DNA from 3 places in the Mesorhizobium sp. M7A.F.Ca.ET.027.02.1.1 genome. Region 2 is predicted to be linked to each of the others. Evidence: riboswitches for the same ligand, from Rfam matches in the RefSeq annotation. Region 2 holds a riboswitch; each other region holds the start of a gene.
What was found. A riboswitch is a leader RNA that binds a small molecule or an ion and turns the genes downstream of it on or off. The one in region 2 is predicted to bind thiamine pyrophosphate.
Positions count from the first base shown of each region.

Region 1: another riboswitch for thiamine pyrophosphate. It lies ahead of thiB (thiamine ABC transporter substrate binding subunit); the one in region 2 lies ahead of thiC (phosphomethylpyrimidine synthase ThiC).
Region 3: another riboswitch for thiamine pyrophosphate. It lies ahead of EN749_RS08870 (YkoF family thiamine/hydroxymethylpyrimidine-binding protein); the one in region 2 lies ahead of thiC (phosphomethylpyrimidine synthase ThiC).

Region 1 is NZ_RZOL01000047.1:15,120-18,384, forward strand. Features, by position in the region: gene EN749_RS08260 (ABC-F family ATP-binding cassette domain-containing protein) at 1-639, opposite strand, end outside; gene EN749_RS08265 (thiamine diphosphokinase) at 641-1,285, opposite strand; TPP riboswitch at 1,373-1,487, shown strand; gene thiB (thiamine ABC transporter substrate binding subunit) at 1,531-2,529, shown strand; partial or broken gene EN749_RS38650 (precorrin-3B synthase) at 2,557-2,717, opposite strand; gene thiP (thiamine/thiamine pyrophosphate ABC transporter permease) at 2,770-3,265, shown strand, end outside.
Region 2 is NZ_RZOL01000011.1:18,680-21,944, forward strand. Features, by position in the region: gene EN749_RS39540 (hypothetical protein) at 1-231, shown strand, start outside; gene EN749_RS02815 (hypothetical protein) at 894-1,121, shown strand; TPP riboswitch at 1,243-1,359, shown strand; gene thiC (phosphomethylpyrimidine synthase ThiC) at 1,463-3,265, shown strand, end outside.
Region 3 is NZ_RZOL01000052.1:2,987-6,251, reverse strand. Features, by position in the region: gene EN749_RS08880 (ABC transporter ATP-binding protein) at 1-132, opposite strand, end outside; gene EN749_RS08875 (ABC transporter permease) at 129-890, opposite strand; gene EN749_RS08870 (YkoF family thiamine/hydroxymethylpyrimidine-binding protein) at 985-1,593, opposite strand; TPP riboswitch at 1,584-1,697, opposite strand; gene EN749_RS08865 (hypothetical protein) at 1,893-2,222, shown strand; gene msrA (peptide-methionine (S)-S-oxide reductase MsrA) at 2,316-2,834, opposite strand; gene EN749_RS08855 (glycosyltransferase family 39 protein) at 2,967-3,265, opposite strand, start outside.

The DNA.
Region 1 (3,265 bases), on a different contig from region 2:
CTCCAGGACCAGGTCGCGCCATTCCTCGAAATGGCCAAAGCCCTTGTCCAGCCTGCGGGTCTGGCCGCGATCGAGCCAGATGGTGGCGCGCGACACACGTTCGAGAAAGCGGCGGTCGTGCGAGATGACGATCAGTGCCGAGGAGGTGCGGATGAGTTCTTCTTCCAGCCATTCGATGACCGAGAGGTCGAGATGGTTGGTCGGCTCATCGAGCAGCAGGATGTCTGGCTCCGGCGCCATGACGCGGGCAAGGGCAGCACGCCTCGCCTCGCCGCCCGACAGGTCGTTCGGACGTTCCTCACCCGACAGTCCGAGATGCTCCATCAGATAGCTGGCGCGGTAGGGATCGTCGGCAGGGCCAAGCCCGGCCTCGACATAGGCGCGGACAGTGGCAAAGCCCTCCATGTCGGGCATCTGCGGCAAATAGCGGACAGTTGCCGAAGGCTGGCGGAACACCTCACCGTCCTGCGGCTCGATCAGGCCGGCGGCGATCTTCAGCAGGGTCGACTTGCCCGACCCGTTGCGGCCGACCAGTGCGATCTTGTCGCCGGCCGAAGCCGTCAAGGCGGCGCCATCGAGCAGCGGCGTGCCGCCGAAGGTCAGTTTTATCCCGTCGAGGTTGAGAAGGGGCGGGGCCATGTCAGCTTTCAGGTAAGGGATAGGGATGAGCGAGCAGCATCGCGCGGCCATGGCCGAGCGCGATTTCGAGGCGGCCCTTGACCTCGTTGGAAATGGTCAGCGACGAACCGAAGGCCACCTTGACGTGGTTCAGCGGCCATTTGGCGCCGGTGACGGTCAACCCGGCAAGCTCGGAAAAGCCGAGCACCGAAAACAGCGTGCCATCGGCATAGTCGAAGCCGGCCGTTCCGCGCAGCAGGGGAATGCCTTCCTGGGCGCCGCTGGTCAGGAGCACATCGGTCCCTGCTTCGGCCAGCCGCAAGGCAAGCGCCAGATGCAGGAAAGCGTGGTCGGCGCGCTTGCCGCCGAAAGCACCGGCGAGCACCAGCCGGGTCGCGCCGCGCTCGAGTGCTGCGGCGATGGCAAGTTCGCCATCGGTCTGGTCCTTTTCCGCCGGGAAGGTCCGGCGCGGCACGGAAGCGAGATCGTCCGGCAGGTTTGCCGGCACGGAATCGAAATCACCCACCCACAGCTCCGGCACGAGGCCCAGCAACTGCGCATGGCCTATGCCGGCGTCGGCGGCGATGACGCGGGAGCCTTCGGCCTGGCGGTCGAGCCGTGGCGTGCGGATGAGATCGCCGCCAAGCAGGATGGTGAATGTGCTCATATCGTGTGGCCCTTACCAGCCCGGCACGGGAAACGGAAGGCGGCAAACTCCCACTTGCGTGGCGGATCGGCCCGGCCTATGTGTCGAAACGCTCTAACGGGGTGCCGGACGCGATCTTCGCGGACCGGCTGAGAGGCAGTCTCGCCAACCCGCTGAACCTGATCCGGTTTGTACCGGCGGAGGGATTAGACGTTTCGGACAGTCCGACGCCTCAATTCCTTTCAATTCGAACGAAGGAGGCGCCGATGCGCACGCTTTTATACGCTCTTGTTTCAGCAACGGTCGTGGCCTTGTCCGGACCGGCCTTGGCCAAGGACAAGCTCACCGTCTACACCTATGAGAGTTTCACCGCCGATTGGGGTCCGGGTCCCGTGGTGAAGAAGGAATTCGAGGCCGAATGCAGCTGCGATGTCGAGTTCGTCTCGGTCGCCGACGGCGTCGCGTTGCTCAACCGCGTCAGATTGGAAGGCGCATCGACCAAGGCCGATATCGTGCTTGGCCTCGACACCAATCTCACCGCCGATGCCAAGGCGTCAGGCTTGTTCGCGCCGCATGGCGGCGTAACTGGTGTCAACGTGCCGGGTGGCTGGAGCGACGATACTTTTGTCCCCTTTGATTACGGCTATTTCGCTGTCGTCTACGACACCGAGAAGCTGAAGAACCCGCCGAAAAGCCTGAAAGAGCTGGTCGAAGGCAGTGCCGACGACAAGATCGTCATCCAGGATCCACGCACCTCGACGCCGGGCCTCGGCCTGCTTCTGTGGGTCAAGTCGGTTTATGGCGACAAGGCGCCGGAGGCCTGGGCCAAGCTCAAGCCGAAGGTGCTGACCGTGACGCCGGGCTGGAGCGAGGCCTATGGGCTGTTCACCAAGGGCGAGGCGCCGATGGTGCTGTCCTACACGACGTCGCCGGCCTATCACATGATCGCCGAGAACACCGGGCGCTACCAGGCGGCCTCCTTCGAGGAGGGCGAGTATCTGCAGATCGAGGTGGCGGGTATCACCACGACGGGAGCCAAGAATCCGCTGGCGGCCAAGTTTATGGCCTTCATGACCGGGCCTAAATTCCAGGATGCCATTCCCGAGACCAACTGGATGTTCCCGGCCGGCAAGACCGACAAGCCGCTCAATCCGGCCTTTGACAAACTGGTCAAGCCGACCAAGACCTTGCTGTTCAGCCCGCAAGAGGTCGCTGCCAATCGCAAGGCCTGGGTCGATGAATGGCTTGCGGTGATGAGCAAATAAGTTTGCTATCGAAGATGAGTGCTCTACGGCGCCCCCCTCTGTCCTGCCGGACATCTCCCCCGCTTGGGGGGAGATTGGCTGCCATCGGCGATTTCGCCAATCGCCAATGCTGCTGGAGTGAGCGAGGCGTCGAAATTGCCAATCTCCCCCCTTGTGGGGGAGATGTCCGGCAGGACAGAGGGGGGCGCGAAGGAACGCAATCCTTTGTAAGTGCCGCGATCCGGAGATTGGTGGTCCGGCGTGCGACGCGCAGCCTCTGATCCCCGCGTCAGCGCCGGCATTGTCGCGCTTGCCGCGATCGCGCTGCTGATCGGCGGCGCGTTTGCCGGCCTGCTTTTCGAGGGCGCCCATGATTTCTCGGGCGCCTGGGCAGCCTTCGATCCCTATCTGCTTCGCGTCATTCGCTTCACGCTCTGGCAAGCGGCGCTCTCGACGCTGCTTTCGGCCATCCCGGCGCTGTTCGTGGCGCGCGCTCTGTCGCGACATCCACGTTTCTTCGGCCGCGCCTTCATCCTGCAGATCTTCGCCGTGCCGTTGGCGCTGCCGGCTATTGTCGCAGCGCTCGGCATTCTGGCGCTTTATGGCCGTGCCGGCTATTTCGCCGGCGTGCTTGCCTTGATCGGCGGCGGAAGCTGGCCGGGTATCTATGGCCTGTCCGGCATCCTCGTCGCCCATGTCTTCTTCAACCTGCCGCTGGCGACGCGGCTGTTCCTCGAGGCGCTGCAGACCATACCGG
Region 2 (3,265 bases):
TTCGTGCAAGCAGTTGTGGAGGCCGGCTGCAACATTTGCGCGATTGGCAACTTGGGATATGTCTTTGGCGATGCTGATTTGACGCCGGCGCAACGGAGGTCCGTCGAGCCACAGCTGCGCAGGATTGCTGAGATCTACGGCGAACGCGATCATCTCATGGACGAGATAGCTGTATATCTGCGGTCGATCGGACGCCATGTCGAGGTTGAGCCGAAGACAGGTGTTTCCTGATGGCCGCGATCGATCGCGTTCCGTAGTCGCCATTTCTATTGGGTAACGAGCAGCCGTCTTCCAACCTCTGAAACAAAAAAGAGGTGACCCCCAAAGGCCGCTCTCGAGACCGCAAGTCTGAGCCGCTAACGCATTGCGATAACCAGGCTGTCCGAACTGGGCGTCGATGCCTTCCTCGACCAGGTCGCGGTAGGCGGCGATCTCATCTACCGCATGCATAGCCAAGCCAGAGAAGTTTTCGGCAGCGGAATTCTCGGTCGCTTCCCCTTTTATGACTAGAGGGTGCGGCCGATCCGGCCGCGACGATCTCGCAGGGATTGCCATATACGGCAACACGAACACCGGCGGATCAATACTCGGATAATGGCGGCCGGCTATGTAGCGATCGATCGCGCACCAACATATCAATGCAATAGCTTAGTTGCTTTCAAAGGCGGGTCTCTACGAACTGCAAGCAAGCTAAACGATTGCGTCAACTCTTCCTCGCAGAGCGAAAACTCCGCGCCCACGCGATTTCTCTGCTGGAACAGCGGCACATCCTCAGCGCCAGGACACGGCCGCCGCCGTCGGGTTTTACGAAGCCGGTGATTGCATAAGTTGCCCGCAAGATATCATTGGTATCGGGAACGCCGCCGATGCCGCATCCTGAATAGAGCGGCCGCTTGCACCTGCCAGCCCGACGACCAGATCATATCTGCAACTCCATCTACCTGGACGTGGTGCAAATCACCTCGCTGAAGCCGCAAATCGTCGCCTTCGACCAGGATAACCACATCCGTGACCGCCTGAGCTACTCGGTCGATCTCGACGCACATGGCCGATACAGTTTTTCCATCCTTCACGAAGCGAATGAGACTTTGGCCATTCCAGCCCTGGTCTACGGGGCGTGACTTGTCCCCGATGCATGCGCGAGCTCTCCGCTCGGCCGGCCGCCGGACGTCGCCACCGGCCGAAGGCGCCCGAAGGCGCCCGAAGGCGCTTGACAAAGCAGCACCGGCCCATTCAACTTGAGGCATTCACCAGGGGAGTCCCGGTAAGGGGCTGAGATACTGCTGGCTTTCGCGGCGCAGTGACCCGTTGAACCTGATCCAGTTCATACTGGCGTAGGGACGGTGCAAGCGCTTTGCGGGAGTTTACGCCCGAGGTCCTGCTGCAGCAGGTCTACAGAAGCGTCTTTTCATCCTTCCGGCACAGAACTGGGTCTCCAATGCATGAGCAAAGGAGCCTCACGATGAATGCCCTCACCCCCGCCGTGTCGACGGGACCACTGCCCGCCTCGCGGAAAATCCACAAGCCCGGCGTCCTCTACCCGCAGATCAGGGTGCCGATGCGCGAGATTTCCGTCCATCCGACGGCCGGCGAACCGCCCGTCACCGTCTACGATCCGTCCGGCCCCTACACCGATCCATCAGTCCAAACCAGCATCGAAAAAGGCCTTGCCCGGCTTCGCCACGAATGGGTCACGGCGCGTTGCGATGTCGAAGCCTATGACGGCCGCCACGTCCGGCCGGAAGACAATGGATTCGCCACCGGCGAGCGCCTGACACCGGAATTTCCGATACGCAATCGGCCGCTCAAGGCCAAGCAGGGCAAGGCGGTGACCCAACTTGCCTATGCGCGCGCCGGCATCATCACGCCAGAAATGGAGTTCGTAGCCATCCGCGAGAATCTCGGCCGCGAGGTGATGCGCGGCAAGCTGCAACGCGACGGCGAAGCCTTCGGCGCGGCGATCCCAGATTTCGTCACACCCGAATTCGTGCGCGACGAGGTGGCGCGCGGACGCGCAATCATTCCCGCCAACATCAATCATCCCGAGAGCGAACCGATGATCATCGGGCGAAATTTCCTGGTGAAGATCAACGCCAACATCGGTAACTCGGCTGTCACATCGTCGATGGCCGAAGAGGTCGAAAAGATGGTGTGGGCGATCCGCTGGGGCGCCGATACGGTGATGGACCTGTCGACCGGCCGCAACATCCACAACATCCGCGACTGGATCGTGCGCAATGCACCGGTGCCGATCGGCACGGTGCCGCTCTATCAGGCGCTCGAAAAGGTCGGCGGCATCGCCGAGGACCTCAACTGGGAGGTCTATCGCGACACGCTGATCGAGCAGGCCGAGCAAGGCGTCGACTATTTCACCATCCACGCCGGCGTGCGGCTGCACTACATACCGCTGACCGTCGACCGGGTCACGGGCATCGTCTCGCGCGGCGGCTCGATCATGGCCAAATGGTGCCTGCACCATCACCGGGAGAGCTTCCTCTACGAGCATTTCGAGGAGATCTGCGACATCGCCAGAGCCTATGACGTTTCCTTCTCGCTCGGCGACGGCCTTCGTCCCGGTTCAATCGCCGATGCGAACGACGCGGCGCAATTCGCCGAACTGGAAACACTTGGAGAACTCACCAAGATTGCCTGGGCAAAGGACTGCCAGGTGATGATCGAAGGCCCGGGCCATGTCCCCATGCACAAGATCAGGCAGAACATGGACAAGCAGCTCGCAGTGTGCGGTGAGGCGCCGTTCTACACGTTGGGGCCGCTGACGACCGACATCGCGCCGGGCTATGACCACATCACCTCAGGGATAGGTGCCGCCATGATAGGCTGGTTCGGCACCGCAATGCTTTGCTACGTCACGCCGAAAGAGCATCTCGGCCTTCCCGACCGCAACGACGTCAAGATTGGGGTGATCACTTACAAGATAGCCGCCCATGCAGCCGATCTGGCGAAGGGCCATCCGGCAGCGAAAACCAGGGATGATGCCCTTTCGCGCGCGCGCTTCGAGTTCCGCTGGGAGGACCAGTTCAACCTGTCGCTCGACCCCGAAACCGCACGGTCCTTCCACGACCAGACCTTGCCCAAGGAGGCGCACAAGCTGGCACATTTCTGTTCGATGTGCGGGCCGAAATTCTGCTCCATGCGCATTTCCCACGACATCCGTGCCGAGGCTCAGAAGGAAGGCATGGCGGCAATGGCGGCAAAATACCGGGAGGGCGGCGATCTCTACATGCCGGCGGACGAGACTGGCGTA
Region 3 (3,265 bases), on a different contig from region 2:
TGTCGATTTGCCGGCGCCCGAGGGTCCAAGGATCGAGACGAATTCACCAGCGCCGACGCTAAGCGAAATATCGGCCAGCACGTCGAGCCCACCGAACGCCTTGCGCACATGCCGCAGCTCGAGCCGGTTCATCGCCAGGCCCCCTTCCCGGCGGTTTCCTTGCCGGCCCGCTCCCAGGGCATCGCGAGGCGCTGCAGCAGTACAGTCGACCCGAACAGGACAAGTGTCAGCGCGGCACTCACTCCGACGGCGGCAAGAACCAGGTCAGGACGGAAATTGTTCTTGGCGTTGAGCATGTAGATGCCCAGCCCCTTCGCGGCCCCCGCATATTCGGCGAAGATCGCGCCGACCACGGCGTAGGTGATGGAGATCCTCAAACCAGCGAAGAAATAGGGCAGCGCCGAAGGCAGCCGTGCCAGCACGAAGATGCGCCAGCGCCCTGCCCCCATGGCGCGCAGCATTTGCCCGATCTCGGCCTCGGTCGACTCATAACCCTCGACCAACGCAACCAGCATCGGAAAGAAGGTAACCAGCGCCACCAGCATGATCTTGGGCGCCAGCCCGAAGCCGAACCAGAGCACCACCAGCGGCGCGATCGCCACCAGCGGCAAGGTCTGGCTGACGATTAAGACAGGAAACATCGCACGCCGCAGCGGCTGGAAGAAGTCGACCAGCATTGACAGCACGAAGGCAGCGCTGAGCGAACAGGCAAAGCCGAGCAGCGTGGCGCCGATGGTCGGAATGGCGTTGTCGGCCAGCGCCTGGCGATTGAGCAGCGCTTGCTCGAAAACGCGCGACGGCGCCGGCAGTGTCGTCGGCCTGATGCCGGAATAGGTGGCATAAAGCTCCCACGCCAGCAGGAGCAAACCGACCGAGATCATGGCCGGCATTGCCTTGACAAGAAGGCTCGCGATCGGGCGCGAAGCGACTGATGATGTGGCCACGGGAGATAACCTTTGACGGCAGCGCGAAAGCGCGGCTGGCTCAGACAGCCGACGGGCTGTTGGCCGAGACCGTGACGTCGAGGGTTACGTGGCCGGCGCCTGGTCCGAAGCGGCAGAAGGCCTCGTCCAGCGCCGAAAAGATCGCACCGGCATCACCGCGCAGTTTCGTGCAGAAATGCTTGGAACGCTCATAGACGCCGGACTGCTTGAGAAAATCGATGCAGCCGTAGATCTCGTCCATGTGGTCGTCGGTGCCCATCACATAGAGCGAGAACTGCGCCGCCGCCGGCTGGCCGGTGGCAGCAGCATTGCGCACCGCCGCGATGGCCGCATCCTTGCGCGGGCCGAGTGGCCCAACAGGCCCGCCAAGTGCATCGGAGCGGCAGATCGGATCATCCGGCTCGCCAGGGCACCCGCGCGAGATGGTGGCCGACAACACGCAATGTTTGCCGCTGCGTGCCGCCGCCACGAAGAGGTCGCGCATGGCGGGAAACAGCACTTCGGGCGGCCCGACCAGCAAGGTCGAGATGTCGTCGGTCTCGATCCTGAGCTTGTCGCGCCAGGGATCGAGCGCACCGAGCGCGCCAAGAATGACACCGACGAAATCGTCGGTCATGGGGTATAGGGAAATCTGTGCGCCTGAAAACATCGCCCGCCTCGCTCCGCTGGTATTACCCAGATCAGCTTCTAGGGTCTGTGGGCTTGCCGCCCCCGTCTCAGCCCCGACCGTACGGAGCACCCCTGTGGATGTGCGCCTTAAAGCATCATTCGAGTTCAAGGGAAAGCCGTTTTTTCAGAGCACTGCGCCAAAAGCATTGCGCCAGTCACGGTGCGCCTGTGCGGAATTTTGTCGGGAACCTTCGCCGCTGCGACCGGTTGTCCCCACAGTCGCAACGCGATCACTTTCGTAGAAAACAAGCGACGACTTCACAGAAATGGAGACAAACCATGTTCATGAAAATCCTCGCAGCTTCGGTTCTCACCATTGGTCTGGCCGCGTCAGCCATGGCGCAAAGCGCCGGCAGCAACAACGCAAATGGAAGCGGCAGCGGCAAATCGGTGACGGTTGAGCCGAACACGCCGGCTTCACCGAATACGGTCGAGCCGGACACTGTCGACCCGGGCACGACCAACAGCACGACTGGCACGGTAGGAGATATGAATTCAAACGCGGATCAGAATTGCCCGGCAAGTCCGCAGGGGGCGCAGGCAGATGCCAACGGCACCTCCCCGGGCACCACCTCGCCGACAGTCAACGACAACAATTGCGGCAAGTAATCTGCACGCGATCGAACCAAAGCCGCGGAGCACAACCTCCGCGGCTTTGTTCTACCACGACGCGGGGATCGGGGCTTGGTACAACCTTGAACTCTACGAAACCGCCGTCTCGCGAACCGGCAGCTTCCAGCCTGGCCTGACGAAGTGGCAGGTGTATCCGTTGGGATATTTCTCCAGATAGTCCTGATGCTCGGGCTCGGCTTCCCAGAACGGACCAACGGGTGCGACTTCGGTGATGACCTTGCCCGGCCACAGGCCCGAGGCATCGACATCGGCGATGGTGTCCTCGGCGACGCGCTTCTGTTCGTCGCTGGTGTAATAGATCGCCGAGCGATAACTCGTCCCGACATCGTTGCCCTGGCGGTTGCGGGTCGTCGGATCGTGGATCTGGAAAAAGCGTTCCAGCAGCGTGCGATAGCTTATGATGGCCGGATCGAAATTGATCTCGATGGCTTCGGCGTGGGTGCCGTGGTTGCGGTAGGTGGCGTTGGGCACGTCGCCGCCGCTGTAGCCGACACGGGTGGAGATGACGCCGGGATAGCGCCGTATCAAATCCTGCATGCCCCAGAAACAGCCGCCGGCAAGGACTGCACGTTCGGTCGAAGTCGCCATGTCACGTCTCCTCAAAAGCAATTCCGGGAAAAGTGTGTGGCGGTTTTCCGTCTGGAATTGCGTGAAAGCAAGTGGTCTCGCCATAAATGGGCATTGTCACCTGCTTCGTCCAGCGGACGCGGTGGATCTACCTCAATTGCTCGGTTGGGCGAGGCTGTCGATCAAACCCAGTAGCTTCATGCCAGGCGGAATGGCGGCAAAGCTGATCGCCACCGGTGGTGCCCTGAGCGACCAGTCGAAAAGAACGGTCTTGACCGGGATGTTTCCCAGCCACGCCAGCAGCCGAGGTGGCACGCCGCTCCCGGGCCAGACCAGAAGCATGCCGTGATCGCGCAGCCGCTGGCTGGTGATCCAGGGGGCGAGCCGCATGTCGAGGTCTGTGAAGATCGACGGCTTGTCATAGGCGTTGAGGCCCGCCAGCAACGCGATGC